2 regions of the Mesorhizobium sp. B2-4-1 genome follow, and region 2 is predicted to be linked to the other one. Evidence: predicted binding sites of a transcription regulator. Region 2 holds the regulator's gene; the other holds the start of a gene.
What was found. Region 2 encodes LexA, which represses DNA repair genes until DNA is damaged. Its sites were predicted from a motif close to TGTTCNNNNTGTGTTCNG; they were not measured.
Positions count from the first base shown of each region.

Region 1: a site for LexA is predicted at 3,839-3,856, ahead of FJ949_RS02280 (metallopeptidase family protein). Genes of this name have one in related genera too.

Region 1 is NZ_VFVN01000001.1:440,969-456,032, forward strand. Features, by position in the region: gene FJ949_RS02250 (FAD-binding oxidoreductase) at 1-350, opposite strand, end outside; partial or broken gene FJ949_RS02255 (ATP-binding protein) at 379-501, opposite strand; gene FJ949_RS02260 (CoA ester lyase) at 565-1,461, shown strand; gene FJ949_RS02265 (DUF1737 domain-containing protein) at 1,517-1,723, shown strand; gene FJ949_RS02270 (hypothetical protein) at 1,710-2,387, opposite strand; gene FJ949_RS02275 (TetR/AcrR family transcriptional regulator) at 2,558-3,187, shown strand; gene FJ949_RS02280 (metallopeptidase family protein) at 3,207-3,629, opposite strand; gene FJ949_RS30575 (hypothetical protein) at 3,880-4,935, shown strand; gene FJ949_RS02290 (DUF6504 family protein) at 4,877-6,352, shown strand; gene FJ949_RS02295 (error-prone DNA polymerase) at 6,349-9,705, shown strand; gene FJ949_RS02305 (Trm112 family protein) at 10,083-10,331, opposite strand; gene FJ949_RS02310 (LON peptidase substrate-binding domain-containing protein) at 10,351-11,022, opposite strand; gene trxA (thioredoxin) at 11,186-12,178, opposite strand; gene FJ949_RS02320 (prolyl-tRNA synthetase associated domain-containing protein) at 12,257-12,754, opposite strand; tRNA gene FJ949_RS02325 (tRNA-Gly) at 12,972-13,046, shown strand; gene pcaF (3-oxoadipyl-CoA thiolase) at 13,293-14,501, opposite strand; gene FJ949_RS02335 (3-oxoacid CoA-transferase subunit B) at 14,502-15,064, opposite strand, start outside.
Region 2 is NZ_VFVN01000008.1:103,652-118,715, forward strand. Features, by position in the region: gene tpiA (triose-phosphate isomerase) at 62-829, opposite strand; gene FJ949_RS20875 (SurA N-terminal domain-containing protein) at 973-2,865, shown strand; gene trpD (anthranilate phosphoribosyltransferase) at 2,862-3,872, shown strand; gene trpC (indole-3-glycerol phosphate synthase TrpC) at 3,877-4,689, shown strand; gene moaC (cyclic pyranopterin monophosphate synthase MoaC) at 4,692-5,192, shown strand; gene glp (gephyrin-like molybdotransferase Glp) at 5,192-6,397, shown strand; gene FJ949_RS20900 (alpha/beta hydrolase) at 6,413-7,243, opposite strand; gene FJ949_RS20905 (AMP-binding protein) at 7,411-9,036, shown strand; gene kynA (tryptophan 2,3-dioxygenase) at 9,033-9,869, shown strand; gene kynU (kynureninase) at 9,933-11,180, opposite strand; gene FJ949_RS20920 (TetR/AcrR family transcriptional regulator C-terminal domain-containing protein) at 11,177-11,854, opposite strand; gene lexA (transcriptional repressor LexA) at 12,322-13,065, shown strand; partial or broken gene FJ949_RS20930 (ComEC/Rec2 family competence protein) at 13,059-15,064, opposite strand, start outside.

The DNA.
Region 1 (15,064 bases), on a different contig from region 2:
ATGTCGGCGCCTTCGGCAAGCTGTGCCTCGTGGTTGGCCCTGAGGATCGGCAGCCCGGCCTCGCCGGCGAGAATGAGATAGCCGCCCTCGCGAAAACCGATGTCGGCGTCGGCGCCGAATTCTTCCTTCAGCCGGCGGAACAGTTTCAGCGTGAATTGCGACAGGCGGATATTTTCCGGAATGGAGAATTGCTGACGGATCGAGGCCATGGATAGCGTTGTCGCCGCGTGGGAAAATTGCGGGTCGCGCTCGACCAGCGCGATCCTGCCGGAAAAGCCCTCCTCGCGCAGATAATAGGCAATCGAGGAGCCGACGATGGCTCCGCCGATGATGACGATGTCGTAGCGCACTTTTTTCTCCGATCCGCTGCCGGCGTCCTTACGCGACCGGCAAAACAATCTCGAAGCGCGTGCCGCGCTCGGAGTCAACCAGCCTGATCGTGCCATCCTGCGCTTTCAGGAGGGCCAGCACGATGCCGAGCCCCATGCCGGTGCCCCCGGTAGAGCACCGCGCGAGGCCGCCTGCTCCCTTGCCTCAACCCGCGGCAGGCGGCATAGATTTGGCATGACGACCGATCCCTACCGCCCGCGCCGCTCGGTGCTCTATGTCCCGGCCTCGAACGACAAGGCGCTGGCCAAGATGGCGCAGCTTGCCTGCGACACCGTCATCATCGATCTGGAGGATGCCGTCGCCCCGGCCGACAAGGCCGCGGCGCGCGAAAGGCTGGCCGGCATCTTCAGCAATCGTCCTGATACCAACCATAGTGGCCGGCGCTGCGAGATGGTGGTGCGCATCAATGCGCTCTCGAGCGAATGGGGCGGCGCCGACCTGCTGGCGGCGGCCAAGGCGGAGCCGGACGGCATCCTGCTGGCCAAGGTCGACACGCCCCGCGACGTGCTCGAGGCGGGTGACGTGCTCGACGACAATTCCGCCCCCGACAGCGTGAAACTATGGGCGATGATCGAAACGCCGAAGGCCGTGCTCAATGTCGGCGCCATCGCCGAACTTGGCCGCGATCCTGCCTCGCGGCTTGATTGTTTCGTTGCCGGAACGAATGACCTGATCAAGGACACCGGCATTATGGCGACGTCGGACCGGCGTTATCTCCTGCCGTGGCTGATGCAGATGGTGCTGGCGGCGCGTGCCGGCGACCTCGATATCGTCGACGGCGTCTTCAACGATTTTCGCGCGCTCGATGCTTTCAGCCGCGAATGCACGGAAGCGGCCGCCATGGGCTTCGACGGCAAGACGCTCATCCATCCCGCCCAGATCGAGGCGGCGAACCGTGCCTTTGCGCCATCGGCGGAGGCGGTGGCCAAGGCCCGCGCGGTGAAGCAGGCCTTTGCGCTTCCGGAAAATGCCGGCAAGAACGTGATTGCGCTGGAGGGAAGGATGGTCGAACGGCTGCACCTTGCGCAGGCCGAAAAACTGCTGGCGAAGGCGGCGGCCGTCGGCGCATGATGTGCCGTGTTGGATTGCCGATCGCGGGCGATGGACTGACGACAGGAATTGAATGATGAAACTCTACCGCTTTCTCACCGCTCCGGACGACGCCAGCTTCTGTCACAAGGTGACGGCGGCGCTGAACAAGGGCTGGCACCTGTTCGGCTCCCCCACCTACGCCTACGACAAGAAGACCAAGACCATGCGCTGCGGCCAGGCCGTGGTGAAGGATGTCGAGGGCCAGGAATACGGGCCGGACACCAAGCTCAGCGACTGGTAGCCCCTCGCATCCACAGCCACGCCGCCAGCCAGGCGATCGATGCCGCAAGCATCGCCAAGCCCAGGTCAAGAGCCAGCTCCGGAACGAACGCACGAAGCGCGATCGGCACCGCGCCAATGAGATAAAGAGCGAGAGGAATGCGCGGCACGCCTCTTGCAACGGCGAGAGAGATTACAAACGCGAGCGTTCCAACCAGAAAAAGAACCGAACTGGCGACCAGAGCCAGACCGAGCGGTCCGGCTCGCAGCTCGACGATGGTTGTGAGCGGAAGCTTCGAAAATACCAGATTGATCACTGCTTCCACGCCTACCAAACTTGCCAACGCAACGAAGTTGATGACAAACGCGATAGTGCCGAACAGCCCCGCGCGCCGGCCAAACGCAAGAAACAGGCCCACGACGAGGCCAAGTGCCAATATCTCGGCGACTGGTGCGAGAAGTTGCGTCAGATCGGTGGTCGCGATGAGCGAGCTGCGTTTAGCCGCGTTGACCAGAAGAATAAGCGCGCTTCCCATCCCGGCGACGGCGGCAAGCCGATAAAGCGTGAGGCTGGGCACGGTCGCGCTCGACCGAACAATCGCGAAATTCTCCTGCTGAAGTTCTTCGGCTGGACTCTGATGCGAAATGACCGATTGCGGGCGGGGTGGGGCTGTTCTGGCGAGCATGTTCGTCTCCTCAGTTGGGAATTCGGGAGCCGCGAAGACCGCAGGCCTGTTCCGATCCCATCTGTAATCACTGCTTACATCCTCTGGCCGGAATTGTAAACGGCGATTACATAAATCGCGGAATCATGCTACAGAGGCGGGGAGCTGCTCCACGGAACGAAGGGAAAGAGATGGCAAAAGCCAAGGCGTCTCATCGCACTGGTTACCACCATGGCAATTTGCGGGAGGTCCTGATCGATGCCGCGGTTCAACTGGTCGAGGAAGGCGGCCCCGACAATGTGAGCGTGCGCGAAGCCGCAAAACGTGCCGGGGTTTCCCCCGGCGCGCCATTCCGTCACTTCAGCAACAAGACCGCGTTGATGACGGCTGTCGCGGAGCAGGCAATGAGCCGATTCCGCTCGGAGATCACGAATGCGGTCGAGAAGGTTGCGACGGACGATCCGATCGAACGCTTTGCCGCTGTTGGAATCGCCTATTTGCGCTGGGCAATTCGAAACCCCACCCACTTCCAGATCATCTCGACACGCAATCTTATTGATTGGGATGCTTCGGAGTCGCTGCGTCACGATAATGAAGCGGTGCGTTCGCTGATGGAAGCGTCAATGGCAGAAGCACAGCGGCGAAACATGCTCCGGTCGGACGACATGGCAGAGACCCAGATAGCCGCGAGGGCGCTCGTCTACGGGCTCGCACGCATGTACATTGATGGACATTTTGCGCAATGGGCAGTGGCAGGACATACCGGGGAGCAGACTGTGCAGAACGTATTAAAACATTTCGTCACACTCATTGTGAAATGACGGCCTGACGTAGAACCGGTCACTCGGCTGCCTCTTCGATCTTCTCCATATCGTCGTCCGAGAGGCCGAAATGGTGGCCGATCTCGTGGATCAGCACATGGGTGACGATGTCGCCCAAAGTCTCCTCGTTCTCGGCCCAGTAGTCGAGGATGGCGCGGCGATAGAGCGTGATGCGGTTCGGGCCTTCGCCGGTCTGCGGGTTCCAGCGCTCGGCAATGCCGCGTCCCTCGAATAGGCCGAGCAGGTCGAAGGGCGTTTCCAGCGACAGGTCGTCCATGATCTCGTCGGTCGGGAATTCGGCGATCTGGATGACGATCTCGCCGGTCAGCTTGCGAAAATCCTCGGGTAGATGGGCGTAGGCCTCCAGCGCCAGGAACTCGATCTCGTCCATCGACGGCGAAAGCTGGTCGTGCCAAATGCGGGTCTTGTAGATGCGGGCCATGCTTTGTCCTTTGATCCCGGCATATAGGCTTTTGGGCCACAATCGGCAAATGACGCGGCGGCCAACCCCAGGATTGCTTACGGCACCGGGAGCCGTTTCGCATGACTTGAGGGGCGGTCGGCTGTCCGACCCATGTTGGCCCTCTTATCGGAGAGGAATAAATTCCCCCATGAGTCTGCTTGACTCTTCGGGTCGCCTCTGGAATCTATAAGAACATAACAGGAACAATTGTGAGTGGACACTGACCGTCATGGCGATGAGCGCCGTGGCGCGGGAGACTGTTTTTGCCCTGCGCCGCCAGATCGCGAAGATCGAGGGAACGCTGCCCGAGCGCCTGCAGGCGCCGGCCGGCGCGGTTTCCGACGCCGGCATGGCCGCCGCGGACCGCACCGTGGTCCGGCGCGGCATCGCCGTAGCCAGGCCGGATGCTTTCCTGCGCACCGGCATCGGCCGGCTCGATGCCGCCCTCGGTGGCGATTGGGGCGGCGATTTGGGCGGCGGCCTGCCGAAAGCGGCCTTGAGCGAAATCCATGGCGTCGAGACCCGCGATGCCGGAGCGGTCGCCGGCTTCGCCCTGTCGCTCGCCAGCCTGATCCTCAAGCCCAGCCTGATCCTCAAGCAAGGGCCGCGATTGCCGGTGCTGTGGATCGGCACCCAGGAGGTTTTTCGCGAGGCGGGCTTTCCCTATGCCCGGGGCCTTCACGCCGCCTTCGGCATCGAGCCGGAGCAATTGCTGTTTTCCGAGGCGCCAAGGCTCGCCGATGCGCTGTGGGTCGCCGAGGAGGCGGCCCGCATGACGGCGCTCGCCGCCGTCATCCTTGAAGTCCGCGGCAATCCGCAGCGGCTGGACCTGACCGCGACGCGCCGGCTGCACGCCCGCGCGCAGAGCGCCGGCCGGCCGGTCTTCCTGCTGCGGCAGGCGGCCGAACCCGAACCGACGGCGGCGCCCGTCCGCCTCATCGTCTCGCCGGCGCCGGCAGGGCCGCGCGACACGGTCGCCGGGCCGCTTGCCGGCTCGATCGGCCGCCCCGCCTTCACCATCAGCATCGGCAAGAGCCGCACGGCCCTGCCAGGACAATTCATATTGGAGTGGAACCCCGATGAACGCATATTCGATGAAAGACGGATTGGGGAAGAACGAGCAAAGAATCCTGTCCCTGTGGTTTCCCTATCTCGCGGCCGAACGGATCCTGCGGCAGCGCCTGGGGCGGTCCTGGCGTTCCCGGCCATCGGATCACCGGCCGCTGGTGATCAGCCATCGCGACAGCAACGCGCAACGCATCTTAGCCCTCGACGAGCGGGCTGAGGCGCTGCATCTGAAGCCCGGCATGGGCATCGCCGATGCGCGCGCCATGCATCCGTCGATCGACATAATGGAGGCCGATGCCGAAGCCGACCGGCGCCTGCTCGAAGGCCTTGCGGACTGGTGCGACCGCTATACCCCGCTGGTGGCGCTCGACGGGACCGACGGCCTGTTCCTCGACGTCACCGGCTGCACCCATCTTTTCGGCGGCGAACGCGCCATGCTGGACGAGATCCTGTCGCGCTTCTTCCATCAGGGCTTCGACGTCCGTGCCGGCCTTGCCGCGACACCCGGCGCCGCCTGGGCGGCGGCGCGGTTCTGCGGCGACCGCATCGTTGCCGGCGGCGAGGAGGAAGCGCTCCTGGCGCCCTTGCCGCTGGCGGCGCTACGCATCGCGCCGGAAACCCGCGCCAGCCTGGAAAGTGTTGGCCTGCGCACGGCGGGCGCGGTGATGGCCGCGCCGCGCGCGCCGCTCGCCCGCCGCTTCGGTGCCTCCCTGCTCTTGCGCCTCGACCAGGCGCTCGGCCGTCTCGACGAGGCGGTGTCGCCGCGCCTGCCCGTCGCGCCGCTTTCGGTCGAACGCCATTTGGCCGAGCCCGTCACGCTGACAGAGGACATAGAACGGCTGGTGGGCATGCTGGCGACGACCCTGAAGATCGACCTCGAGCGGCGCGGCGAAGGCGCGAGAAGCCTGGCGCTGCTCTTGTTCCGCGTCGACGGCGCCGTCAGCCGCATCGCGCTCGGCACGTCGCGACCGATGCGCGAACCCCGGCTGATCCAGAAATTGTTCCATGAGCGGCTGGCCGCCCTCGAGCAGCATATCGATGCCGGCTATGGCTTCGACCTGGTGCGGCTTTCGGTGCTGGCGGCGGCGGCCTTCGACATGCCGCAGGCCGACCTGACAGGCAAAACGACCGACGACGGCGCCGATATCGCGCTGTTCGCCGACCGCATCCGCGCCCGGCTCGGCGAGGGCGCGGTTCTCAAGCCGGTCGTCGTGGAAAGCCATCTGCCCGAGCGTGCCGTCGCCACCATCCCCTTCACGGAAACCCCGCGCCGCATCACGCCGCCGAAGAAACCGGACAGGATGCAGGCGCCGATGACCATCTTCCCGCCGGAGCGGCCGATCCGGCTTTTCCGCTCGCCCGAGCCGATTGAGGTGCCGGCCACCGAAATGCCCGAGGGACCGCCGCTGAATTTCCGCTGGCGGCGTGCGCTCTACAGGGTCGCCCGCGCCGAAGGCCCTGAACGCATCGCGCCGGAATGGTGGCGTGAATTTTCGAGCGACGAAGCGGCGTCGACACGCGACTATTTCCGCATCGAGGATGCCGACGGCCGCCGCTACTGGCTCTACCGGCAAGGTCTCTATGGCGGCTCTGAAATCCCGCCGCGCTGGTTCCTGCACGGGGTCTTCGCATGAACGCGCTGACCGCCATTCCCTATGCGGAATTCGGCATCCAGTCGAATTTCTCGTTCCTGCGCGGCGCCTCCAAGCCGGAGGAGCTGGTGGTCGCGGCCAAGCTCATGGGGTTCTCCGCGATCGGGCTCGCCGACCGCAACACGGTGGCGGGCGTGGTGCGCGCCTGGCAGCAGGCCAAGGTCGAGACGCTTGCCTACCACCCCGGCAGCCGGCTGGTTTTTTGCGACGGCACGCCTGATATTCTCGCCTATCCGCGGAACCGCAAGGGCTGGGGACATCTGTGCCGCATGCTCACGCAAGCCAATCTGCGCGAGGAGAACGAAAAGGGCGCGACCCTTCTGCGGCGCGACGACCTTCTCGAATGGGGCGAACTGATGTCGCTGGCGGTCCTGCCCGCTCTGGCGACAGGCGCGCAAGACAGCCTTGCCCTGCTTCGCCAGCTCAAGGACCGTTTCGGCGGGGCCCTGCGGCTCGGTGTCTCGCCCGACTACGCGGGAAACGACCGCTTCAGGATCGAGCAGGCGGCGGCGATGGCGGAGCTGGCCGGCCTGCCCTTGATGGCGACCAACGACGTCCTCTACCACACGGCCGAACGCCGCCCGCTGCAGGACGTGCTGACCGCGATCCGTCTCAACATTCCCGTTTCGGAGGTCGGGCTGGAACTCACGGCGAATGCCGAGCGCCATCTGAAACCGCCGCTGGAGATGGCGCGCCTGTTCCGCAGGCACCCGGAGGCACTGGCCGAAACGCTGCGCTTCGCGCAGGAGCTGACCTTCTCGCTCAGCGACCTTCAGTACAATTACCCCGACGAGCCGACGCAATCAGGGCTCGGCCCGCAGGCGGAGCTGGAAAGGTTGGCGCGGGAGGGGGCGGCCAGGCGCTATCCCTCGGGCGTGCCGCAATCGGTGACGAGGCGCATCGAGGAAGAGCTCGCCCTTATTGAGCGCCTGAACTATGCCCGTTATTTCCTGACCGTCCACGACATCGTCAAATTCGCCCGCAGCCAGGATATTCTCTGCCAGGGGCGCGGTTCGGCCGCCAATTCGGTCGTCTGCTTCTGCCTCGGCATCACCGAGGTCGGGCCGGAGCGAATCGACACGCTGTTCGAACGCTTCATTTCCGAGGAGAGGAACGAACCGCCCGACATCGACGTCGATTTCGAGCATGAAAAGCGCGAGACGGTCATCCAATATATCTACGAGAAATACAGCTCCAAGCGCACCGCGCTGGCCGCCGCCGTCATCAGCTATCGCGGCCGCTCGGCGCTGCGCGAAGTGTCGAAGGCGATGGGCCTGTCCGAGGATGTCAGGGCATCGCTCTCCGGCTCGATCTGGGGCTGGTCGACCTCGGAGCTCGGCGAGAAGGAAGCCCGGGCCGGCGGCCTCGATCGCGCCGACCCCATATCGCGGCACGTGATGGAGCGTGCCAACGAGATCATGGGCTTTCCCCGTCACCTCTCCCAGCATGTCGGCGGCTTCGTCATCACCAGGGACCGGCTCGACGAGATCGTGCCCATCGTCAAGACGGCGATGGAGGAACGCAAGATGGTCGAATGGGACAAGGACGATCTCGACGCGGTCAAGATCCTCAAGGTCGACGTGCTGGCGCTCGGCATGCTGACTTGTCTCAAACGCGCCTTCACTCTGCTGACGGACCATTATCCGCAGGCGCGAGACCCTTACGGGCAGCCCTATGTCCTTGCCACCCTGCCGGAAGAGGCGAAGCCGGTCTATAAGATGATCGGTCGCGCCGACACGATCGGCGTCTTCCAGATCGAATCGCGCGCGCAGATGTCGATGCTGCCGCGTCTCAAGCCAAAAGAATTCTATGACCTTGTCATCGAGGTGGCGATCGTGCGGCCCGGCCCGATCCAGGGCGACATGGTCCACCCCTATCTGCGCCGCCGGCAAGGCAAGGAGCAGCCCGAGTATCAGAAACCGGAGCTGGAGGCGATCCTCCACAAGACGCTGGGCGTTCCTCTGTTCCAGGAACAGGCGATGAACATCGCCATCGTGGCCGGTGGCTTCAAGCCTGGCGAGGCCGACGAGTTGCGCCGCGCCATGGCCACCTTCAAGCGCACCGGCACGATCGGCAATTACCGCCGGCGCATGATCGACGGCATGGTCGGCAAGGGCTACACCCGGGATTTCGCCGAACGCTGTTTCAAGCAGATCGAGGGTTTTGGCGAATACGGCTTTCCCGAAAGCCATGCCGCCTCCTTCGCGCTGCTGGTCTATGCCTCCTGCTGGTTCAAGACCTTCTATCCCGACGTGTTCTGCGCCGCGATCCTGAATTCACAGCCCATGGGGTTTTACCAGCCGGCCCAGCTTGTTCGTGATGCACACGATCATGGCGTCGACATCCGCGAGGTCGACGTCAATTTCTCCGTCTGGGACTGCACGCTGGAACAGGCGACTTTCGACCCGGCCCACATCCTGCCGCGCCATGCCGACATGCGCGGCGTCATCGCGACGCAGCACGCAGTGCGGCTCGGCTTCAGGCAGATCAAGGGACTTTCCAAGGAGCGCATGGACGCCTTCGTCGAGCGGCGCGGTTCAGGCTACGCATCCGTGCGGGATGTCTGGCTGCGCTCCGGCCTCGATGTCGCCGAGATCGAAAGACTGGCGCAGGCCGATGCCTTCCGCTCGCTCGGCCTCGACCGCCGCGCCGCACTTTGGGCGGTGCGCGCCCTCGACGGCAAGAGTGCCGCCGAAAAGCTGCCGCTTTTCGATCAGCCGGCGCTGCGGCTACGCGAGCTGGAGCCGGAGACGAAGCTGCCGAAAATGCCGCTCGGCGAGCATGTCATCCACGATTACCGCTCGCTCGGCCTGTCCTTGAAGGCGCACCCGGTCGCCTTCCTGCGCGAGCGGCTCGACCGGGCCGGCGTCACGCCCAATGCCAGGCTGTGCTCGGTGCGGGACGGACGGCGCGTCTCGGTCGCCGGGCTCGTTCTGGTGCGGCAGCGCCCCGGCAAGGGCAATGCGGTCTTCCTGACGCTGGAGGATGACGAAGCCGTCGCCAACGTCATTTTCTGGCAGCGGACCTTCGACCGCTTCCGTCCCATCGTCATGGGCGCGCGCTTCGTCAAGGTCACCGGCAAATTGCAGTCGGAATCGGATGTCGTCCACATCGTCGCCGAGAAGATCGAGGATCTGACGCCCTGGCTCACGGTGTTGCTGGAGAAGGTCGACCAGGCCAGTTTGCCGGGCGCCGGTTCTCAGGGGCATGCCTCGAGGGAGGATCCGGATCGTCCCGGCCGGCCCGCGATGCGGAACCCACCGGCCGGGCAGGATTTGGCAACACTGTCGGAAGAAGCGGAAAGCGTCATGCCCAGGGGCCGCAATTTTCAGTAGACACATCAATGCCTTCGTCATCCACCGGCGGAGCAAGGAGCGAAGCGACGCGGCGCGAGGATTCATGCCGCGACGTCTCCGCACCGCAGCGGTGCGAAACTTGACGCTGGCGGGCGAGCCCCCCTCTCGCCTGCCGGACCCGGCCCTTCGCTGTCGCTTCGGGCGCTCTTCGTTCGCAAAGCCAAGCAATTGGCTTTGCGTCCACTTCATGGACCACTCCTCGCCCCCTCAAGGGGGAGATTGGCAGTTTCAACGCTCCGCCAATTCCTGCAACAATGGAGATTGGCGAAGGCGGAGGTGACATTCGATCTCCCCCCTTGAGGGGGAGATGCCCGGCAGGGCAGAGGGGGGCGCCGTAGAATGCCGACCGATAATTTTCACGTCGAGCCGGCCGGCCCGCCCAGCCGCGGCGGCAGCACGTCTTCCGCCGAGATGCTCCGTGCCTCCGAAGGCAGCATGATCGGGATGCCGTCGCGCACGGGATAGGCGAGCTTGGCGGCCCGCGAGATCAGTTCGCCGCGCTCGGGATCCCAGGCCAGCGGCCCCTTGGTCAGCGGGCAAGCCAGCAGCTCCAGCATCCTGGGGTCGACATTCGCTCTCTTTCCGTCACGCCCATCCGCCGCCATCGTGCCCTCTCTCAACATCCTACTGCAGGCTCGAGCCAAAATCCTCGTTCTCGCGCGCCAGCGCAATTTCGGTGATGGCGATCAGCGTTTCGGCGCGGGTCTTGAGATCGGCCGCTTCGAGCAGCGCCTGCTTCTCGGCCGGTCCATAGGGCGCCATCATCGACAGCGCGTTGACCAGCATGGCGTTTTCGGCCCGGCTGACGCTTTCCCAGTCGGCCTCCAGGTCGTTGGCCTGCAGATAGGAGCGGAACGCCCGCAGCAGCGCCGGCCGGTCGACCTCGGCGGCCGCCTGGTCGTCGTCGAGATCGGCGAGAAAGGGGGCGATCTTGCCCTGGCGGAACGGCGTCTTGACCGTCAGTTCATGGGTGACACGGAACCGGCACACGCCCTGCAGCGAAATCAGGTAGCGGCCGTCGCCGGTCTCGGAAAGCGCTATGATGCGGCCGGCGCAGCCGACATTGCAGAGTTCCGGCTCGCCATCGTCGCGCAAGGCGCCGTCGAGGCTGGGCTGGATGACGCCGATCAGCCGGGAGCCGGCGATCGCCTCGTCGACCATCTGCAGGTAGCGCGGCTCGAAGATGTTGAGCGGCATGCGGCCGCCTGGCAGCAGAAGCGCGCCCTCGAGCGGAAAGACCGGGATGGTCGACGGCAGATCCCTGGCGAGCCGGTAGTGAGCGTTTCCCGCTTGCACCTCGTTCCTCCGATCGCTTCGCCTGGGAAGCGCCTCCATGCCGCGATCCGCCTGTCGCTGCCCGGGGTTGTTGGCTTCCCGAGGGAAAGGCGGGCCGGATTCGTCCTATCTGGCGCGGCCGGCGCCGGGTGCAAGCCCCGCGCGACCATTCGGCCGCGCCGGCTCAGGAAAACAGCAGCGACGACAATTTGCGCCGCGCGGCAAGCGTCGCCTCGTCCGTCATGCCCCAGGCCTCGAAGAAGCGCAGCAATTGCGCCTTGGCGCCGTCCTCGTTCCAGCCGCGGTCAGCCTTGATGATGGCCAGGAGATTGTCGGCGGCCGCATCGCGCTCGCCCCTGGCGTTCTGGACCATGGCCAGATCGAAGCGGGCCTGGTGGTCGCCGGGATTCTCAGCCAGCCGGCGCTCGAACTCCGCTGGGTTGCCGAGCTCGGACGCTTGCGCGGCCAAGGCCATCCTGGCGCGCAGCGCGGCCAGCGGCGGCGCATCGGCCTTGGCCTGCGGCGCCCGCGCCAGCATCGCCTCGGCGCCTTCGGTATCACCAGCCTCGAACAGCAATTCGCCCAACCCGGCTATCGCCTCGATCGTCTCCGGCGCCTGCTCGAGCACGGCGTCATAGATGTCGGCCGCCGTCTGCACGTCGCCGGCCGCGCGCGCCTCGGCCGCCGCCGCCAGCGCCTCGGTTACATCAGCCGCACCATTGCCCTTGCCGCCGACCTTGTCGATGAACTGGGCGATCTGGCTCTCGGGGATGGCGCCCATGAAGCCATCGACCGGCTGGCCGTCCTTGAAGGCGATGACCGCGGGAATGGACTGGATGCCGAGCTGGCCGGCGATCGAGGGATGGTCGTCGATGTTCATCTTGACCAGCTTGACCTTGCCGCCGGCGGCGCGGACCGCCTTTTCCAGTTGCGGCGTCAGCTGCTTGCACGGCCCGCACCACGGCGCCCAGAAATCCACCAGCACCGGCTGGCGGCGCGATTCCTGGATGACGTCGGCGGCAAAGGCCGCGGTGGTCGTATCCTTGATGACGTCGCCGGCGGGGGCGGCGCCGGCCGCAGGTTTCTGCGGTTCCGCGCCGCCGCCATACTGCACCGTCGTGGCATACTGGCCGCCGCTGTTGCCAAAGGAGCCGCCAAACGGATTGTTGTCACTCATGTCGTCGCCCTTTCGGTGGCGCCAGCGGATCGGCGCACTGTCCTTGGTTGGAAACCGGTTTCGCCATCCATGTGGCGATCATGCCGAGACTTTCAAGATAGCAGCATCGTGCCCGGTTGCCTCGACGAATCTGACGAGGTCGCCCGATGCGATCGACGTCGTCGCCTCATTGGTCAGCGGATGCGCGTTGATCACCGCATGCCGCATCAGCGCCTCGTCGAGCACGACCTTGACCCTGTGCTGCGTGTCGTTGATCAGGCCAAACACCGTGACTGCGCCCGGGGCGACGCCGAGAAGCTCCTTCAGCATCTCCGGCTTGCCGAAGGAAACGCGGCCGGCGGCGCCGATCACATGATGGATCTGCTTCAGGTCGACGACAGCGTCCTCGCCGACCGTGACCAGGAAGAAGGCGTCCTTCTTGTCCTTCAGGAACAGGTTCTTGGTGTGGCCGCCGGCGATTTCGCCGCGCAGCGCCTGCGAATCGGCGACCGTATAGAGCGGCGGATGGCGTTTCGTCGAAACGGCGATGCCGAGTTCGGCAAGAAAGGCAAAGAGCTCGGCTTCGGTCCTGGGCATGGGGTTCTCGTCTTCGGCTGGTTTCCAGCCATGCCGTTTACGGCCAATGACATGGTCGAGACAAGACCACCGCGCGACGCGGCGCTGAATCCTTCCGGCTGCCGCCGGCGGCCTTGCCGGCCTCGTCCGGCGCATTGAAAAAAGCCTGCGATTTCCCTGTTGCAATCGCCGCGCTCTTCAGCCATATAGGCCCGGCTTGCGGCCCAAAGCCGCGCGAGCGGGTGTAGCTCAGGGGTAGAGCACAACCTTGCCAAGGTTGGGGTCGAGCGTTCGAATCGCTTCACCCGCTCCAAGTTTCCCTCCAGGGGAATCAAGCAATTAAGAGAAAAGCGCCGCCTAGTGCGGCGCTTCTTTTTTGCCCGTAGGTCATTGATATCTCCCACGACTTGGCGAGCCAGAGCACGATCTTTGTCGGCTCGCCACAGCGCTGGTCTGTTAGCGAATCGACAAGCTGACGAACGTCAACCGATCCATACCCGTGGCTGCTTCGCTGCGGATCGATGCAATCCGCCTGACTCGGACCGTCGCATCATCTCCGCTACGCACTGGCCAGAGCGATCGCGATACCCTGTCCGACACCGATGCACATCGTGGCCAGGGCCAGTCGTGCTTTTCGGGACCGCAACTCGAGCGCGGCAGTGCCGGTGATGCGAATGCCCGACATCCCAAGCGGGTGCCCGAGCGCGATCGCTCCGCCGTTCGGGTTCACATGCTCCGCGTCCTCGGGGATCCCGAGTTCGCGGAGCACGGCGATGCTTTGGGAGGCAAATGCTTCATTCAGCTCGATGATATCGAAGTCCGAAGGCGCGATGCCGAGGCGCGCGCAAAGCTTGCGTGTCGCCGGAGCCGGGCCGATCCCCATGATCCGTGGGGCAACCCCGGCCGTCGCGACGCCCAGAATCCGGGCGATCGGTGTGAGCCCGAATGCCTTGACGGAGGCTTCGGACGCGATGATCAGCGCTGCCGCTCCGTCGTTCACGCCAGAAGCGTTGCCCGCTGTGACGGTGCCACCTTCCTTTTTGAACGGCGCTGCAAGCTTGGCGAGCGACTCGGTTGTCGTTCCGGTGCGTGGATGTTCGTCGCGATCGACCACGATAGCATCGCCTTTGCGCTGGGGTACGGTCACCGGAGTGATCTCCAGCGCCAGCCGGCCATTTTCCTGAGCGGCGGCGGTCCTGGCCTGGCTGCGTGCGGCGAAGCCATCCTGATCGGCGCGGCTGACCTTGAAGGCTTCCGCAACGTTTTCACCCGTCTCCGGCATCGAATCGACGCCGTACTGCTTCTTCATCAATGGATTGACGAAGCGCCAACCGATCGTGGTGTCGTAAATCTCGGCGTTGCGCGAGAACGCCTCGCCCGCCTTCGGAAGCACGAACGGCGCGCGGCTCATGGATTCGACGCCACCGGCGATGATCAGGTCGGCTTCGCCGGCCTTGATGGCCCGTGCAGCGATGCCCACGGCGTCCATTCCAGAACCGCACAGGCGGTTGACGGTGCTGCCGGGGACTTCGATCGGCAGTCCAGCCAACAGCGATGACATGCGCGCGACATTGCGGTTGTCCTCGCCTGCCTGGTTGGCGCAGCCAAAGATGATCTCATCCACCGCGGACCAGTCCAGGCCTGGATTGCGGTGCCGCAGCGCTCGCAGCGGCACCGCGCCGAGATCGTCGGCCCGGACCGAGGACAGCGAACCGCCAAACCTGCCGATCGGGGTGCGGATGTAGTCGCAGATGAAGGCCTCGGTCATTCAGAGCTCCGGTGCCGCCAAGGATTTGATTTCGCCATCGACCTTAAGCTCTGCGCCGGTCAGCGCCTGCAATTCATCGAAGCTCATCGCAAGCAGCTTCTCGCGCAGCACGAAACGACAATCGATGATGTCTATGACCGCAAGGCTCGTGTAGACCCTCGTCACGCAGCGCACGCCGGTCAGGGCAAGGCTGCAGGCTTTCACCAGTTTCGGACGACCGTCCTTGGTGACGTGATCGGTGATGACGGCCACGCGTTTTGCTCCGTGCACCAGATCCATGGCACCACCGACCGCTGGTATGCCCTTGGGTCCTGTGCTCCAGTTCGCAAGGTCACCGGTCTCGGCCACCTCGTAGGCGCCGAGAATGGCAACGTCGAGATGTTCGCCACGCACCATCGCGAAGCTGTCGGCATGGTGGAAGAACGAAGCGCCCGGATTGAGCGTGACCGCCTTCTTGCCCGCATTGATCAGATCCCAGTCCTCGTCGCCTGCCGCCGGGGCTTCGCCAAAATTGAGGATGCCGTTTTCGGTGTGGAAGATCGCCCGGCGCCCATGCGGCTGAA
Region 2 (15,064 bases):
CAAGGCGTCCTTTACAACGATTTCCCGTGCGCCGCGCCCGCTTCGGCGCCGCGCGAAGTCATCAGGAGATGCTGCGATAGGCTTCCGCGATGCCCAGGAAGTCGGCCGCTTTCAGGCTGGCCCCGCCAACCAGCGCGCCGTCGACATTCCTGACCCCAAGCAGTTCCACTGCATTGGACGGCTTGACCGAACCGCCATAGAGAATGCGCATCTTGCCCGCGGCGGCGCCGAGCTTCTCCGACAGTTTTTCGCGAATATGCGCATGCGCTTCGGCTACATCGGCGACGGTCGGGGTCAGGCCGGTGCCGATCGCCCACACCGGCTCATAGGCAACGATCGTGTTGGACGCGGTAGCGCTTGCCGGCACCGAACCGGCAACCTGGCGTGACAGCACGTCCAGCGTCGCGCCCGCTTCGCGCTCCTGCCGCGTCTCGCCGATGCAGACAATGGCCACAAGCCCGGCGCGCCAGGCTGCGGAGGCCTTGGCCTGAACTGTCGCATCATCCTCGCCGCGCTGTTCGCGGCATTCGGAATGGCCGACGATGACGTGGGTCGCGCCCGCATCCTTCAGCATCTCCGCGGAGATGCACCCGGTATAGGCGCCGCTCTCCTTGGCGTGGCAATCCTCACCGCCGGCATGAACCGGCGTACGCGACAGAATCTCGGCGGCATGGGCGAGTAAGGTCGCGGGAACGCAGACCAGCGCCTCGGTGTCTGCGTCGAGTCCGCTCATGAAACCGTTGCCGATCATCCTGAGTTCGTTGAGCGAGGCGCTGGTACCGTTCATTTTCCAGTTGCCTGCGACGAGCGGGCGAATTCCTGGCGTCATCGTTTGCTTCTCCGGGTGACATTCGGCTGGCGTTCTCACTACCAAAATCAAGCCACAAAGCAATCGACAGTGGACCGGAAGGGCGCTATTGCGCTTGTTTCAGACTCGGCGCATCCGAAAATGCGCATAAATCGGAAGTAACGATGCTTGGTATATTGAGAAGCGCGGCGGGCACCTGGGTCGCGAAGTTACTGCTTTCGCTGCTGGTGGTCAGTTTTGCGGTCTGGGGCGTATCGGGACGGCTGATGGGTGGCCTTGCCGGCCACGACTCCGTCATCACGGCCGGCGGCACCAAGGTGTCGATCAACGAATACCGCCTCGCCTATGACCGCCAGCTCGCCGTCATGTCGCAGCAGTTCGGTCAGCGCCTCACCCACGAACAGGCAAAGGCGCTCGGCGTCGACAACCAGGTGTTGGCGCAGCTTGTTTCGGGCGCGGTCCTCGACGAACAGGCTCGCAAGCTCGGCCTTGGCCTGTCCAAGGACCGGCTGGCGGAACTCACCCGCGAGGATCCGGCGTTCAAGGGCCCCGGCGGACAGTTCGACCGGAGAGCCTTCGAATACAGGCTGCGTGAGGTCGGCATGCGCCCGGAGGATTATTTGAAGAATCGTGCCCAGGTCGCGGTGCGCCAGCAGATCGTCGAGGCGGTTTCGGACGGCCTCAAGGCGCCTGACACCTTCTTCAAGGCGGTGGCCCTGTACCGTGGCGAGGATCGTACGGTCGACTATCTGACCTTGCCGAAGGCGCTGGTCGAACCCATCGAGGCGCCGAGCGACAGCGCGCTGCAGGCCTATTTCGAGGCCAACAAGAAGACCTATGCCGCGCCCGAATACCGCAAGTTTTCCTATGTCAGGCTCGAGCCGCAGGACATCATGGACACGAGCTCGGTGACCGACGCCCAGGTCAGCGACGACTACAACAAGAACAAGGCGCGCTACACCACTCCCGAGATGCGCACCATAGAGCAGCTTGTGTTCAAGACGCCGGACGAGGCCAAGGCCGCGCTCGATTCGTTGAAGTCCGGCGCAACCTTCGACAAGCTCGTCACTGCGGAAGGCAAGACCCCGGCCGACACGCTGCTCGGAACGCTCGCCAAGGACAAGATCGCCGACAAGGCGGTCGCCGACGCTGCTTTTGCGCTCAACGTCAATGAGGTCAGCCCTGTCGTGCAGGGTGCCTTTGGTCCCGTGCTGCTGCGCGTCACCGAGATCAAGCCCGAAGTCGTGAAGCCGCTGGCCGAAGTGTCGGACCAGATCCGCAAGGACCTGGCGCTGGGCGAGGCAAACCGCATCCTTCTGGACGTGCATGATAATTACGAGGACAGTCGCGCCGCCGGCAGTTCGCTGGCCGACGCCGCCGCCAAGCTGAAGCTGAAGGTCGTCACTGTCGACGCGATCGATCGCAGTGGCCTGCGGCCCGATGGCTCCATCGTCAAGGATCTGCCGGAATCGCCGGCCCTGATCAAGGCTGCCTTCGATGCCGAACCGAATACTGAAAACGAGGCGCTGACCACGGCCGATAACGGCTTCATTTTCTATGAAGTGGCTTCGATCACGCCGGCCCGCGACCGCACGCTGGACGAAGTTCGCCAGAAGGTCGTTGCCGACTGGACCGCGGCCGAGACGGCCAAGCGGCTGACCGCCAAGGCGCAGGAGCTGGAAAAGCGGCTCAAGGCCGGCGCAACGCTCGACGTCATTGCCGGCGAGCTCAAGCTGGAAAAGCAGACCAAGCGTGGCCTGAAGCGCGAAGCCGACGACGCCGATTTCGGCAAGGAAGGTGCAGCGGTGATGTTCGGCGTCGGCGAAGGCGGCACCGGCCTGATCCCCTCTCCCACCAGCGACGCGCAAATCCTGTTCAAGGTCGCCGAGGTGTTCGAACCCGCCGGGGCCGATGCCAGTTCGGTGCCCGAGGACGCGCGCAAGTCCTTCACCTCCGGCATGTCGGACGATCTGCTCGACCAGTTGGTGGCGCAGTTGCAGACGCAGTACGGCGTCCGCGTCGACCAGGCTGCCGTTGCCCAAGCCTCGACAAGATGAGCGCGCTGAAAACCCATATCGCCAAGGTCGCGACCGGCACCGCCCTGTCCTTCGACGAGGCGCGCGAGGCCTTCGACATCATCATGTCGGGCGATGCTACGCCCGGCCAGATCGGCGGCTTCCTGATGGCGTTGCGTGTGCGCGGCGAGACGGTGGACGAGATTTCCGGCGCCGTCGCCACCATGCGCGCCAAGATGCTTCGCGTCGACGCACCTGTCGGCGCCATCGACATCGTTGGCACCGGCGGCGACAATTCGCACTCCGTCAACATCTCGACGGCATCCGCTTTCGTCATCGCCGCCAGCGGGGTTCCGGTCGCCAAGCATGGCAATCGCGGGTTGTCTTCGCTGACCGGTGCGGCCGACGTCCTGACCGCGCTCGGCGTCAAGATCGATCTCACGCCGCAGGCCATCGGCCGCTGCATCCACGAGGCTGGCGTCGGATTCATGTTCGCGCCGGCACATCACCCGGCGATGAAGCATGTCGGCCCGACCCGCGTGGAGCTCGGCACCAGAACCATCTTCAACTTGCTCGGTCCGCTCTCCAACCCGGCCGACGTGCGCCGGCAGATGGTCGGCGTGTTCATGCCGGAATGGATCATACCGGTGGCCGAGACGCTGAAGGCGCTGGGCACCGAGCATGCCTGGGTCGTTCATGGTGATGGCTACGACGAGATTACCACCACGGGCGAAACGCATGTCGCCGAACTGATCGGCGGCGAGATCCGCACCTTCACCTTGACGCCCGAAGCGGTTGGCCTGGCCCGTCACACCAAGGAAGAACTGCGCGGCGGCGACGCTGCCTACAACGCCGAGGCTTTGCGCGCTATGCTGGGTGGCGCCGGGGGCGCTTTTCGCGACACCGTGCTGATGAACGCCGGTGGCGGCTTGGTGGTGGCGGGCAAGGCGACGACGCTCGCCGACGGCATGGCGACGGCGGTGCAAGCCATCGACAGCGGCCGGGCGCTGCAGGTGCTCGACCGGCTGGTCGAGATTTCGAACGGTTAGACAGATGTCGGACATCCTGCGCAAGATCGAGGCCTACAAGCGCGACGAGATCGCGACGGCCAAGGCGCGCGTGCCGCTGGCCGAGATCAAGGCGCGGGCGAAAGACACTGACGCGCCGCGCGGCTTTCTCACAGCACTTGAGGCGAAGCGCAGATCCGGCGGCTTCGCTCTGATCGCCGAGATCAAGAAGGCAAGCCCGTCCAAGGGCTTGATCCGCGCCGACTTCGATCCGCCAGCGCTCGCGCGGGCCTATGCAAAAGGCGGCGCCGCCTGTCTTTCGGTGCTGACCGACGCACCGTCTTTCCAAGGCGCGCCGGAATTTCTCACCAAGGCAAGAGCCGCCGTCACCCTGCCCGCGCTGCGCAAGGATTTTCTGTTCGATCCTTATCAGGTCCATGAAGCTCGCGCCTGGGGGGCGGACGCCATCCTGATCATCATGGCCAGCGTCGATGACCATTTGGCGAGCGAGCTTGAAGCGACGGCATTCGAACTCGGCATGGATGCGCTGATCGAGGTCCACGACGAGGCCGAGACGGAGCGCGCACTGAAGCTGTCGTCGCAATTAATCGGCATCAACAACCGTAATCTGCGGACATTCGAGACCCGTCTCGAAACCTCGGAACGACTGCGGGCGATGATTCCGGGCGGTTACTTGCTGGTCAGCGAAAGCGGCATCTTCTCTCATGACGACTGCCTCAGATTGCAGAAGAGCGACATCGGCACCTTCCTGGTCGGCGAAAGTTTGATGCGCCAGCAGGATGTGACCGCGGCAACGCGCGCGCTGCTCACCGGCAAGGCAGCGGCCGAGGCCGTCTGACGATGACGGCCGCCCTCACCCATCTCGGCCCGCAGGGCCAGGCCAACATGGTCGATGTCGGCGGCAAGGACGAAACGACGCGCACCGCTGTCGCCGAGGGTTTCGTCTCGATGCGGCCCGAGACGCTGAAGATGATCCTGGCCGGCAATGCCAAGAAAGGCGATGTGCTGGGCACCGCGCGCATAGCCGGCATCATGGCAGCGAAGAAGACGCATGAGCTGATCCCGCTCTGCCATCCGCTGCTCTTGACCAAGGTCTCCGTCGACATTGAGCCCGATCCTGCCCTGCCCGGACTGAAGATCGTTGCGCTGGCGCGCGTCACCGGCAAGACCGGCGTCGAGATGGAAGCGCTCACCGCGGCTTCGGTTGCCTGCCTGACCATTTACGACATGGCCAAGGCGGTCGACCGTGCCATGGTCATCACCGGCATCCGGTTGGTCGAAAAGACCGGCGGCAAGTCGGGCGACTACAAAGCCGCTGGCGAAGATGGGGCGGTCGCCTGATGGCGCTGCTTCCGGTCGCAGCAGCGCTCGAACGCCTGCTGGAGGGTGCTGCGCCGCTTGCGAGCGAAAGCGTTTCGCTCCTCGAGGCCGTGGATCGCGTTCTCGCGGAACCGGTGGTGGCGTTGCGCACCCAACCGCCCTTCAACGCCTCTGCCATGGACGGATACGCGGTCCGCGCTGTCGATGTCGCGTCCGTGCCGTCCCGGCTTTCGGTGATGGGCGTGGCGGCGGCCGGGCGCGGCTTTGACGGCGCCGTCGGCAAGGCGCAGGCCGTGCGCATCTTCACCGGTGCTCCGCTGCCGCAAGGCGCAGACACCATCGTCATCCAGGAAAACGTTCGTGACCTCGGCGGCGGCAGCATCGAGGTGGTCGAACCGACGGCCGAGGGGCGCAACATCCGCCGCTTCGGGCTCGATTTCTCCGAGGGCGACATCCTGCTGGAAAAAGGCCGCGTGCTCGATCCGGCAGCACTGTCGCTTGTCGCCTCGGCCAACCATCCCCGGGTGGGCGTCGTAAAGCGGCCGCTGGTTGCCATCATCGCCACCGGCGACGAGCTGCTGCCGCCCGGCAGCGAACTCGGCCCCGACCAGATCATTTCGTCAAACGCCTATGGCGTCGCCGCCGCCGCGCAATCGGTCGGCGCGCATGCGCTTGATCTCGGCATTGCCGCTGATCGCGAGGAAGCCATCGCGGCGCTGGTCAGGAAAGCGGTCGCGGCCGGCGCTGATGTCGTCGTCACGCTTGGCGGCGCCTCGGTCGGCGACCACGATCTGATCCATGACGTGCTGACCGGCGAAGGCATGACGCTCGGTTTCTGGAAGATCGCCATGCGTCCCGGCAAGCCGCTGATGTTCGGCCGCCTCGGCGACATCAGGTGCATCGGCCTGCCCGGCAATCCGGTGGCGAGCCTCGTCTGCTCGCAACTGTTCCTGAAACCGCTCCTGGCACGCCTCGGCGGCCGCGATTTCCGGCAAGATATTCGTCAGGCAAGGCTGGGCGCCGCCATGCAGGCCAATGATCTGCGCCAGGACTATGTGCGGGCGGTGGTCAGGCAAGAGGCCGGCATGCTGGTGGCAACCCCTTTCAGCATCCAGGATTCCTCGATGCTGAGGATACTGGCCGACGCCAACGGACTGATCGTGCGCGAACCGTCTGCGTCCGCCGCGGCTGTAGGAAATGCCTGCAGCGTTATAATGCTGAGGTGAAGTTTCGCCGTTTTTCTACTCCGCAAGCAAAGTTCGTGTCAGCGGATGGACCGGATCAGCCAGGCCTTCGACAATGTCGTAATGATGTCGGTCCGGCTCGACCACCGCGCTCGTGACGGCACCAAGCCCTGTCCAGATATTGGCCAGCAAGGCGTTCTGGCGCAAGAACTCGGACCGCTCGCCGCCTCCGGCCCAGCACGTGACGCGAGCGCCATCCATGGGCCGCAGCAGCGCCGGGCTTTCCGTCAGCGCCTCGGCTTCATCGATTTTCAGCGCCGCGTTCATGCCGGTGCGCATAAGCGGACGCAGGTCATGCAGGCCCGAAATCGAAACGACGTGGCGTACGCGCCTTGCCACGCCGGCCGCCAGGGGCGTTGATGTCGCCGCCATGCGGCTGGCGAGATGGCCGCCGGCCGAATGCCCGGTCAGCATAAGCGGTCCCCCGACCATCGCCGCCGCCTTGCCGATCGCCGCGCCGATCTCGTGGGAGATGCCGGCGATGCGTATGGCGGGGCAGAGCGTATAGGACGGCATCGCCACGGCAAAGCCGCTGTCAACCGAGCCCTTGGCGAGATGCGACCAGCTATCCTTGTCGGACTCCAGCCAGTAGCCGCCATGGATGAACACGACGAGCCCCTTGGGTGCCCCGGCGGGAAGGAAGAGATCGAGCCGGTTGCGCGGCCTGTCGCCATAGGCGATGTCGAGCTGAGCCCTGCCCTTTGCCGCAAGCGCATCGCGAAATGCCTGCGCCGGTTCGACCCATGCAGCTGGCCAGCGATCGCTGCCGGCGATGTTGGCGCCGTTGGCGTAGGCATTGTCCCAATCGGCAATGCGATGTTCGAGCATCGGCACCCTCCCCCGGACGGCATCGTTTCAGCCGATAGCAATGGCGATCGACAGCGGCAACGTCAATGCTCCGGGGGCAAAACATTTTAGGCTTGAAACAAATTTCGACTGGTGCGATCCTGTGCCTTGTTCAGCGATGGGCGTGAGGCAGACAGGGGCAGCCGAAAATGCTTGGGCCATCAGCGCATATCGACACGTTCACGCGCGATAACCTGCCGCCGCCGGATCAATGGCCGGACTTCCTGCTCGACGGCTTCGACTATCCCGAACGGCTCAATGCCGGCGTCGAACTGACCGACAGGCTGGTCGAGAAAGGGTTGGGCGACCACACCGCGCTGATCGGCAACGGCCGCCGCCGCACCTACAAGGAATTATCCGACTGGACGAACAGGCTGGCGCATGCGCTGGTCGAGAATTACGGCGTCAAGCCAGGCAACCGGGTGCTGATCCGCTCGGCCAACAACCCCGCAATGGTGGCCTGCTGGCTGGCCGCCACCAAGGTCGGCGCCGTCGTGGTCAACACGATGCCGATGCTGCGCGCCGGCGAACTCGCCAAGATCGTCGACAAGGCCGAAATCACCACAGCGCTGTGCGACACCAGGCTGATGGACGAGATGACCGCCTGCGCCAAGGACAGCGCGTTCCTCAAGCAGGTCATCGGCTTCGACGGCACCGCCAACCACGACGCCGAACTCGATCGCGCCGCCCTCGACAAGCCCGTCACGTTTACCGCGGTGCAGACCGGGCGTGACGACGTCGCCCTGCTCGGCTTCACCTCAGGCACGACAGGCGTGCCGAAGGCGACGATGCATTTTCACCGCGACCTCCTGATCATCGCCGACGCCTACGCCCGCGAGATCCTGCAGGTGACGCCTGACGACATCTTCGTCGGCTCGCCGCCCCTGGCCTTCACCTTTGGCCTTGGCGGGCTCGCCATCTTCCCGCTGCGTTTCGGCGCCGCGGCGACGCTGCTGGAACAGGCAACGCCGCCCAACATGGTCCACATCATCGAAACCTACAAAGCGACGATCTCCTTCACCGCGCCCACCGCCTATCGCGCAATGCTCAAGGCCATGGACGAAGGGGCCGATTTATCGTCGCTGCGCGTCGCCGTTTCGGCCGGCGAGACCTTGCCCGCGCCGGTCTTCGAGGAATGGACTGAGAAAACCGGAAAGCCGATCCTTGACGGCATCGGCGCCACGGAAATGCTGCATATTTTCATCTCCAACCGCTTTGATGACATGAAGCCTGCCTCCACCGGCAAGGCCGTTGGCGGCTATCAGGCGCGCGTCGTCGACGACGAAATGCGCGAAGTGCCGCGCGGCACCGCGGGCAGGCTCGCGGTGCGGGGACCGACCGGCTGCCGCTACATGGCCGATGCCAGGCAGAGCGACTATGTCCGCGACGGGTGGAACCTCACCGGCGACACGTTCTGGCAGGACGAGGACGGTTTTTTCCACTTCGCAGCGCGCTCCGACGACATGATCGTCAGTGCCGGCTACAACATCGCCGGCCCAGAGGTCGAAGCGGCGCTGCTGGCGCATGCCGATGTCGCCGAATGCGCGGTGGTCGGCGCCGAGGATGCCGAGCGCGGCCAGATCGTCGAGGCTCATGTGGTGCTCGTGAAAGGCGTGGCGCCAGACGCAATGACCGTCAAGCGTCTGCAGGATCACGTCAAGGCCACGATCGCGCCCTACAAATATCCGCGCTCGGTAAAATTCATCGCCGCTTTGCCCAAGACGCAGACCGGCAAGATCCAGCGCTTCCGGCTGCGCGCGGAGAAGATCAATTGAGCAAGCCCTACGACCCGTCCGCCGAGGGCGCGGAAATGTCGTTCAAGGAGCGCATGTCCTACAGCGACTATCTGCATCTGGAAAAGGTGCTCGAGGCGCAGGAGCCGCTTTCGTCAGCCCATGACGAGATGCTGTTCATCATCCAGCACCAGACATCGGAACTCTGGATGAAGCTCGCGCTGCACGAAATCGGCGCCGCAATCCGCTCCATCCGCGCCGACCGTCTCGAACCGAGCTTCAAGATGCTTTCGCGCGTCGCCCGCATCTTCGAGCAGCTCAACAATGCCTGGGACGTGCTGCGCACGATGACGCCCAGCGAATACACCGAGTTCCGCGACGCGCTTGGCCAGTCCTCGGGCTTCCAGTCGTGGCAGTACCGTGCCATCGAGTTCATGGCCGGCAACCGCAATCTCGCAATGCTCGGACCGCACAAGCACCGGCCGGACCTCAGCGAGAAACTGGAGGCGATCCTGGCGCAACCGTCGCTCTACGACGAGGCGCTGCTGCTGCTCGCCCGTAACGGCTTCGACATCGGTGCCGACGCAAGGCGTACGGACTGGCGCGAAACGCGGACCGAGAACGAAGAGGTCCTTGTCGCCTGGCAGATCATCTACCGCGACCCGCAGCGCTACTGGATGTTCTACGAACTCGCCGAGAAGCTGGTCGATTTCGAGGATTATTTCCGCCGTTGGCGCTTCAACCACGTCACCACGGTCGAGCGCATCATCGGTATGAAGCGCGGCACCGGCGGCACATCGGGCGCGTCCTACCTGAAGAAGATGCTGGAGGTGGAGTTGTTCCCGGAGCTGTGGAAGGTCCGCACCCGGCTCTGACGTAGCTTTGCCGACTGCATATCGTTATCCCGAACCCACTGCGCTTTTCTGAGCGACAGGCTCTTAAGTCACCGCCGCCTTGACGGCGAAACGCGCCTCCTGCCACGCGTCCGTGCGCAAAATGTCTTCCAGCACCTCGACAGCCTGCCAGACATCGACATAGCCGACATAAAGCGGCGTAAAGCCGAAGCGAATCGTGGATGGCGCGCGGAAATCGCCGATCACGCCGCGCTCGATCAAGGCCCGCATCACCTGATAGCCATGCGGGTGGAGGAACGAAACCTGGCTGCCGCGCTCATTGCCATCGCGCGGGCTTTCGAGTTCGAGGCCGTAGGCGCCGCATTTTGCCTCGACCAGTTGGATGAACAGATCGGTCAACGCCATGCTCTTCCTGCGCACCTCTGCCATGTCGACGTCGTTCCAGACATCGAGCGCCCCTTTGAGCGCGCGCATCGACAGCACAGGCTGCGTGCCGCAGAGAAACCGGCGGATGCCTGTGCCGACAGCAAAACCCTGTTCGAAGGCGAATGGCCGCGCATGGCCCCACCAGCCGCTGAGCGGCTGGCGGACATCGCCATGGTGGCGCTCGGCCGCGTAGATGAAGGCCGGGGCACCCGGGCCGCCATTGAGATATTTGTAGGTGCAGCCAACGGCGAAATCGGCATTCGAACGGTCGAGCTCGACGGGCAAGGCGCCGGCGGTATGGCAGAGATCCCAGACAATCAGCGCGCCGGCATCATGTGCCGTCCGCGTCAGCGCGGCCACGTCGCGCAACTGCCCGGATTTGTAGTTGACGTGGTTGACCAGGATGACCGCGACCCGCTCGTCGATCAGTTCTTCTATGGTCGGCGCATCGACACCCTCGAGCCGCAGCACCGTGCCCGGCCGCGTCGAGGCAACGCCTTCGGCCATATAGAGATCGGTCGGAAAGCTGTCCCCCTCGGCGACGATGACTGACCTGTCCGGCCGCATCCCGAGTGCCGCATGCAGCACCTTGTAGATGTTGATCGAGGTGGTATCGCAGACCACCGTCTGGCCGGCGGCGGCCCCGATCAGGCGCCCGAGTTGGTCGCCGAGTTCGACCGGCATGTCGAACCAGCCGGCGGTGTTCCAGGCGCGGATGAGATCCTGCGCCCACTCCTGCGTGGCGGCCTTCTGCAGCTCGCCGAACACGGCGGGCGAAGCGGCGCCCAGCGAATTGCCGTCGAGATAGATCACCCCCTGGGGCAAGGTGAAGCGGTCACGCATGGCACGCAGCGGATCCGCGGTGTCCATTGCCTCGATCGCTGCGAGATCGGGAATTTTGCTCATGGTCGCGATGTTCCTCGGTGAGAAGAGCGCCCTGGAAACGGGCCGGCTGTTTTGCCGCCCGGGCAAGGGCTGGCCGCATAGACGCGCAAGAACAGGGTGAACGCCCGGTTCGATCTTTGCTCGATTTCCGCCCGAGGCAGTTCCTCGAGCACCCCAACGATCCGGCGAACCTGGAGATCGCCGATCAAAAGACTGATGTAGATGTCGGCGGCTTCGGCAGGATCGTCACAGGCGATCAGGCCGGCCCGACTTGCGGTTCGAAGCAGGTCGCCAACAAGCGGCATTATGGCATTGCGGCCGAATTGCGCGATCGATTGGCCAAGCGTGCCTGTATCGTTGACGTCGCCGGCCGCGGCGCGATTGAGCGCCACCGCCTTGTCGCCCGTCACGAGGGTCAGCAGGACTGGCCCGAGCAAGTTCAGGGTTTCGAGCGGATCGCGCGCCTGGTGAAGGGCGTCCTCCAGCAGCTTCCTTGCCTCTCCCGCATTGGCTTCGATCAAGGATCGAAACAGGGTCTGCTTGTTGCCGTACCAGTTGTAGAGGGTTTCGTTCGAGGCCGATGCCCGCTTGGCGATAGCAAGCAGGGAGGCGCTCTTGTAGCCGGCTTCCCGGAGCACCGCATAGGCGGCCTCCTCTATCCGTTCGCGTCGCGCGGCCTGCTTCGGCGTGGTCATTGGTGTTCCTCTTCGAAAACCGTACATTATTATACGGTTTCGTCAAGCGAACGGGAAGCAAGGAGCGAGCGAACGCAGCCCATCGCGACCAGTGGTGGTGCCTCGTCGTTTTCCCGCAGGAAGTTGGCATTTTGGTTTCGTTTCGTTCACGAGCCGCAGGGGTTTTTAATCCGCCCAAACGCACCCCGCACCTGCCGGTCACCCAGCTTGCAGGCTTGTGCCAAGAGTGGAGACCGGTCGGGCCACAGGCCATTAACCAAAATAGTTTCAAAGGGCCCGGGAGCGCATTGACGACGGACCGCGCTGGCAGGATGCTGGCTGCGGGAGGGCATTTCGTTTCCGTCGCCTTAACAAATTCATTAAACTTTAAATGGTTGCGGAACACAACTGGAACAGATAGTGTTTGTTCTGGGTTTGTTTTCTGATTCTGGTTCCAGACCCTTCGTGCAATGCCTTTGGGGGCCGCCATGCTCACGCGCAAGCAACATGAACTCTTGATGTTCATCCATGAACGGCTGAAGGAAAGCGGCATTCCGCCGTCCTTCGACGAGATGAAGGAAGCGCTGGACCTCGCCTCCAAGTCGGGAATTCATCGGCTGATCACGGCGTTGGAGGAGCGCGGCTTCATTCGCCGCCTGCCCAACCGGGCGCGCGCGCTGGAGGTGCTGCGCCTGCCGGACTCGATCGCGCCGGGTCTTAACGCGGCAAAGAAGTTCTCCCCGAGCGTCATCCAGGGCAGCCTCGGACAGGGCAGCAGCCCTAGCCGGCAGATCAAGCCGGCGACGTCTTCGCGTCTGCCCGCTGCCGGCAATGACGACGATGCGGTTTCAGCGGTGTCGATCCCGGTCATGGGTCGCATCGCAGCGGGTGTGCCGATCGACGCCATCCAGCATCAGACGCATTCCATTTCAGTGCCGCCTGACATGATCATGGGCGGCGAACACTATGCGCTGGAGGTCAAGGGCGATTCGATGATCGAGGCCGGCATTTTCGACGGCGACACGGTCATCATCCGCAATGCCGACACCGCAAGTCCCGGCGAGATCATCGTGGCCCTGGTGGACGAGGAGGAAGCAACGCTGAAGCGCTTCCGCCGAAAGGGTGCTTCGATTGCGCTCGAGGCTGCCAATCCGGCCTATGAAACACGTATTTTCGGACCGGACAGGGTCAAGGTGCAAGGCAAGCTGGTCGGCCTGATCAGGCGCTACTGAGCGGGGTCGGCGGTGGGCTTTTCGGGTTTGCGGTAAGGCGGCAGTCCCCTTGCCTCGCGTGAGAATTTCCGCTGTTCGTGCCAAGGCCGATATGGCCTGTCGACGGCAAAGCTGACCCGTGCCGGTGCCGTCGCCGATTGCTGGTCGAAGAAGACGGCGGCACTTCCCTTACGAGCGAGCTGCCGCTTGGTGATGACGAGAACCAGCGGATTGTGGCAGGGATCGTAGCCCGCGGGGTCGTTGATGACGATCAGATCCGCATAGGAGCAGGCCCTCCAGGCGTCCTTGCGATCCTCCACCTGCGCGATGATCGCCCCCGAGGTATGCCGGGCCATGCACAGGCCCGTGAAGCAATAGAAAGGCGCTCCCGCCGGAAGTTGCGCGGGATCGAAGATGTCGAACTGTCGGTCTCCGCTGTCGAACAGTTCCGGCGCAACGATGGTTTCGGACTTCAGCGCGCGTTTCCAATTATCGACGGTGAATTCGTTCGGGCGCGCCCGGTTGATCGCGAGCTCGCCGCCGCCGATCGGCAACGCCACCAGGCGGGCATCCTCCGAAATCAGCACGTCCGGCGTGCGCGTGTCCGAGACGGTCAACAGGCCGGCGAGCGCGAAGGGAAGTGCCGCCAGCCGCAGCCATGTCGTGGCCATCGTCGCGATGACCAGGGCGATCGCCACCAGAAGGACGGATGCTGCGAAATCAACCCGACCGCGTCGACCGGCGAGCGTTGCGAGATCCATCCTGATATGGCGATCATCGCGGTCAGTCCCTTGCCCATCAGATAAAGGGATGGTCCATCGAACCCGAACGGCATCAGCAGCGCGCTGGCAACCGCAAGGAACATCACGACAGAAACGATCGGCATGACGGCAAGATTGGCGAACAGGCTGAGCGGCGACACGCGCTGGAAATGCCAGATGGCGAAAAGCGCCGTGGCGCTTCCCGCGATAATCGAGGTCATCGCCAGCCCACCTGTCGCCAGCAGCAATTTTCGCGTCAGCAGGCCAGGCAAGGTCCGTTGCGGCGGCGGGGTCCGCGCTTTGTCGGCTTTGCGATCCGACCAGCCGGCATAGGCGCCGACCAGGGCCGCGGTGGCGGCGAACGACATCTGGAAGCTCGGCCCTACCACCTCGTGCGGCGACACCACGATGACGGCGATCGCCGAAATAGCCAGATTGCGCATGGTGAGTGCCGCCCGATCGAACAGAACGGCGATCAGCATCACCGCCAGCATGATGAAGCTGCGTTCGGCGGCGACAACGACGCCCGAAATGACGAGGTAGGCGGCGATCGAGAAAAGTGCCGCCGCGGCCGCGTATTTCTTGACCGGCCGGCGGGAGGAAAAATTCGGGAACAGCGCGAAGCCGCCACGCAGCAGACCCATGACCGTGCCGGCGACCAGCGCCATGTGCAGCCCGGAAATTGAGATGATGTGGTAGATGCCGGTGCGTCGCATCGCTTCATTGATCTCGTCGGGAATCCCGGCGCGCACACCCACGATCAGCGCCGCGGCGATCTCGCCCTCGGCACCGCCGATGCTGCCCCTGATATGGTCGGCAATGCTTTCGCGAGCACTCTCGATGGCGGCTGAAAGGGCGGCCCACAGCGGCCTGTCATCGGCTGAGACGATTTTGGGGTTGCCGAGAAAGAAGCCGCTGGCGCCTATGCCGGCGAAGTAGCTGTCGAAGGAAAAGTCGTAGCTGTCCGGCCGCACCGGTCCGGTCGGCGGCAACAGCCTGGCATAGCCGGTCACGAGCGAACCGGCCGTCACTTCAGCCGGCACCTTGCGTGCCGAAAGGCGAACGCGCTCCGGCGCGTAGAGTAGTTTCGGCCGCGCGGTCGATGTCACATCGATGGTCAGCCGGATGCGCCCGGTCTCCATCTGGTCGACCGAAACGACGCGGCCGGTGATTTGCGTGGAGATTTCCGAGCCCAGCATCCGCGTTCCCGCTCGCCACGTCTCGACTTTGCCGGCGAGCATGCCGAGCGCGCACAACAG